DNA from 2 places in the Vagococcus carniphilus genome. Region 2 is predicted to be linked to the other one. Evidence: predicted binding sites of a transcription regulator. Region 2 holds the regulator's gene; the other holds the start of a gene.
The links. Region 2 encodes LexA, which represses DNA repair genes until DNA is damaged. Its sites were predicted from a motif close to CNAACANNTGTTNG; they were not measured.

Region 1: a site for LexA is predicted at 1,041-1,054, ahead of ruvA (Holliday junction branch migration protein RuvA). Genes of this name have one in related genera too.

What each region holds. Positions count from the first base shown of each region.
Region 1 covers NZ_CP060720.1:451,647-453,844, reverse strand. Annotated here, with positions in the region: gene ruvB (Holliday junction branch migration DNA helicase RuvB) at 1-379, opposite strand, end outside; gene ruvA (Holliday junction branch migration protein RuvA) at 392-1,009, opposite strand; gene H9L18_RS02345 (3-hydroxyacyl-CoA dehydrogenase) at 1,199-2,086, shown strand; gene msrB (peptide-methionine (R)-S-oxide reductase MsrB) at 2,128-2,198, opposite strand, start outside.
Region 2 covers NZ_CP060720.1:2,069,977-2,072,174, forward strand. Annotated here, with positions in the region: gene tkt (transketolase) at 1-143, opposite strand, end outside; gene H9L18_RS10190 (DUF896 family protein) at 250-492, opposite strand; gene lexA (transcriptional repressor LexA) at 642-1,262, shown strand; gene H9L18_RS10200 (hypothetical protein) at 1,367-1,576, shown strand; gene H9L18_RS10205 (cation:proton antiporter) at 1,812-2,198, shown strand, end outside.

The sequences.
Region 1 (2,198 bases), 1.4 Mb from region 2:
GAAGCTCTTCTGCTACTCGAGGTAATCGGTGAATCTCATCAATAAATAAAACATCTCCAGGCTCTAACTCATTTAAAATGGCAACTAAATCTCCTGGTTTTTCAATTGCTGGTCCACTAGTTGTTTTGATATTAACCATCATCTCGTTAGCAATAACCATCGCCATCGTTGTTTTTCCTAATCCAGGAGGGCCGTAAAGTAAGACATGGTCTAATGATTCTTCTCTTTGTTTAGCTGCTTTAATATAAATTTCAAGTTCTCGCTTCACTTTATCCTGACCAATGTATTGAGATAAATACTGAGGTCGGAGTGACTTTTCTAAAAACTCTTCGGATTGTTCTGCTTCACTTGATAAAAGCCGACTTTCTTCCTCATTCATTTAATCTTCTCCCTACTTTTTCATTAATAATTTTAATCCATGACGAAGGATTTCATCTGTTTTGTGGCCTGTCATCACTTCAAGTTCTACTTTAATTCGCTTGATTTCTCTATCTGAGTAACCAAGTGCCTTCAATGCTTCGATTGCTTCATGAAGTGAACTATCATCAACACTTGTAAACAAATCATCTTGTTTCATGCTAACAGATTTTGGCTCACCTGTTATTTCTAGTTCACCTAGTTTACCTTGTAAGTCTAAAACCATTTGTTGAGCTGTTTTCTTCCCTACTCCTGGGAATTTTGTTAAATATTTAGCATCTTCTGTTTCAATGGCATTAACAAGTCCGGCATGATCATCTAATGCCATAATAGCTAAGCCACTTTTAGGTCCAATACCTGAAACACTGATTAATTTTAAGAAAAGTTGTTTTTCATCCAAATCAGAAAAACCATATAAAACATGGGCATCATCTCTAATAACTTGATGCAAGTACACCGTTACTTCCTGTTCTAAATAAGCAGAATAGCGAAACGGATTCGCTACCGCAATTTGATAACCAATTTGGTTTGTTTCAATCACAATATAGTAAGGACTAATGAATGTAACCTTCCCTTTAATATACTCAAACATGCTTTTCTCCTTTATTAATTCTTTTAATTTCCGCACATACGTTCTCTAAGATTGTATCATATCTTAGTTTTTTTACCAAAAAGTTTTGTGTTTCCTTTAAAATAACAGGCAAAACGTTTTATTTTAACTTATTATCATTTAGGACTATACTTTAGTTGTACCCATAATTGGAAAGAAGGTAGATTTTTGATGGATATTAAAAATGTAACTGTTATTGGTAGTGGTGTTTTGGGTAGTCAAATTGCTTTTCAAATTGCCTACTCTGGGTTTAAAGTGACTGTTTTTGACATTAATGATGAAGCTTTAGTCAAAGCACAGCGTAGTATGGTGACGTTAACCAAAAGCTATGAAAGAGACATGGAAGTGACCGATTTAGAACTAAAAGAAACTCTTTCAAATCTTATCTACACAACTAATCTTGAAACCGCTTCAAAAGAAGCCGATTTAATCATTGAAGCTATCCCTGAAATCAAAGAACTTAAAATTAATTTGTACAAACAACTAGCAACGATTGCTCCTGAGTCAACTATTTTTGCAACGAACACTTCAACTTTTTTACCAAGTGACTTTGCAGCTGAAACAGGACGACCTGATAAATTTTTAGCTCTTCATTTTGCTAATCAAATTTGGCTGAATAACACAGCTGAAATAATGGGAACAGCTGAGACTGATCCAGATGTTTTCGAGACAATCGTAGCATTTTCTAAAAATATCGGTATGATTCCTTTACCCCTTTACAAAGAACAACGAGGATATATTCTTAATTCTTTACTCGTTCCACTCCTCAAATCAGCTGAGGATTTATTGGTGAATGAAGTTGCCGACCCTGAAACGATTGATAAAACATGGATGATTGCAACTAAATCACCACGTGGTCCATTTGGTATTTTAGATATTGTTGGTTTAAATACGGCTTACAATATTGCTCTTAGTAAAGACACAGACGATTCTAAAAAAATCGCTCAATTCTTAAAAGAAAATTACCTTGATAAAGGACACCTTGGTATTCAATCCGGACAAGGATTTTATACTTACCCAAATCCTTCATACTTAGAAAAAGATTTCTTAACAGAATAGACAAAAAAGGATTGTGACTTAAATAATCACAATCCCTTTTTTTAATTAAATAATTGTAAATAGCTTCCGTAACCTTCTTCACGCATTTTTCCAACTGGAACAAAACGTAAAG
Region 2 (2,198 bases):
AAATGTTTTGTCCATAACGTATAAGCCATTGGAGCAGCTCCCATTGGTAAACCTGGGTGTCCTGAATTGGCTTTTTGAATCATGTCTAAACTTAGTGTACGAATGGTGTTAACACCTAATTGATCTATTGAATCGAACTTCATAAAATACATCCTCCTATTTAGGTTTAATTTACCTTTATTATATTCTAACGCTAATGAGACTTTTTTGCAAGGCTTTTCATATATAAATCAAAAAAGAAGGGACTACTTATCTTCCATGAAGTCCCTTATCTTTTTGAATTTCTTTTAATTTATCAGGTGTCACATCGTTACCTTCAGTATCAACAACCTTCATTCCTTCTATATGATTACGCATCCCACCTCTAAAGCGAGCTAAGTACTCTTCACGTAATAAAGCTTGTTCTTTTTTTTCTGTATCGGTTAAGCCAGTTGTAGTTTTTGATTTTTTAGCTAGCTCATTAATACGGGCTAATTTTTCTTTTGATAACATTTATTCTCTCCTTAAACATTAATACGTACCTATAATTTTAGCTTAATTCCGAAAAAATTACAATTAATTCTCCCCTTAAAAAAGCGAACACCCGTTTGATTTTATTTTAAAAATATGATACACTCAAAAAAAAGAAAAGAGGCCGACTTATGACAAAGAAACAATCTTCGAGACAGGTTGACGTCTTACGATATATCTATGAACAAGTTGAAGAACGTGGCTATCCACCTACCGTTAGAGAAATCGGTGAAGCCGTTAATTTATCTTCAACATCAACTGTTCATGGTCATCTATCACGTCTAGAGAAAAAAGGACTTATTTTAAGAGATCCAACTAAACCAAGAGCTATTGAATTGACCTCCGAAGGATTAGACGTTATTGGTGTAAAACCGACAACGATTCCAATGCTTGGTGTGGTAACAGCTGGTGAGCCTATCTTAGCAGTTGAAGAAGCTTCTGATTTTTTCCCTCTACCACCTGATTTAAAATATGAAGAAAATTCTTTATTCATGTTAACAATTCGTGGCGAGAGCATGATTAATGCCGGAATTTTTGATGGTGATCATGTTATTGTAAGAAAACAATCAGTTGCTAATAATGGTGACGTTGTTATTGCTATGACTGATGAAAATGAAGCAACTTGTAAGAGATTTTTTAAAGAAACTAATCATATCCGATTACAACCTGAAAATGATACATTAGAACCTATTATTTTAGATGATGTTTCTATCCTCGGAAAAGTTGTTGGACTATATCGTAATCATATTTAAAAAATAAAGCAAAATTTGCTTTATTTTTTTCTTTACAAAAAGAACGTTTGTTTGTATAATATAAATACGAACAGATGTTCTAAATTAATTAGGAGTGATCAATAATGGAAGCTATAAGAAGATACGGATTGTTGTTAATTGTTTTAATGTTGGGAATTGTCTTAGGTACTTTTGGTTGGCAAGCCGCTTTGGTCGTTTTAACTCCCCTGTTTATGATTTGGTTAATGCTTTGGGATGAAAAAAGTTATAAGAGAAAACAATATAAACGTTATACAGAAGAAAAACAGCAATATGCTTATAGAAACAGCCGATAAAGATATCGGTTGTTTTTTATTTATACACTTTATCCACTCGAAATACATAATTAATGAATTTTTATTCATATTTTTAAATATTTTTTTATAAAAAAACGTAATCTATAATGATTATTATTATAAAAAGCCTATAATTAAGTTTTTTTGAATTTAAAAAAATCATATCGTTTGCTTTATTTTTATAAATATTTTAGTATAAAGGATGTAATTAAATAATTTTAAGGAGAGGATATTATTGACGCTAGAGTTAATAAAAATGATTATTTTTATTCTACTAGGCACCAAGGTGGCAGGTCATCTTTGTAATCGATTCAACTTGCCTGTCGTATTTGGTGAATTAACACTAGGTCTATTACTTGGACCCGCCATTTTAAACATGGTACAAGAAACAGATGGTATTGCCATGTTTTCTGAAATAGGAATTATCTTACTAATGTTTTTAGTTGGATTAGAAAGTGACTTAAACTTACTCAGGCGGTATTTAAAACCTGCCATTATAGTCGCCACGTTTGGTGTCTTCGTACCATTTATTTTCATCGCAATTCTCGGTCATCTAATTGGCATGGGAACTCCAGAATCATTCTTTTTAGGCATCATTTTTAGTGCCACATCTCTTAGTATT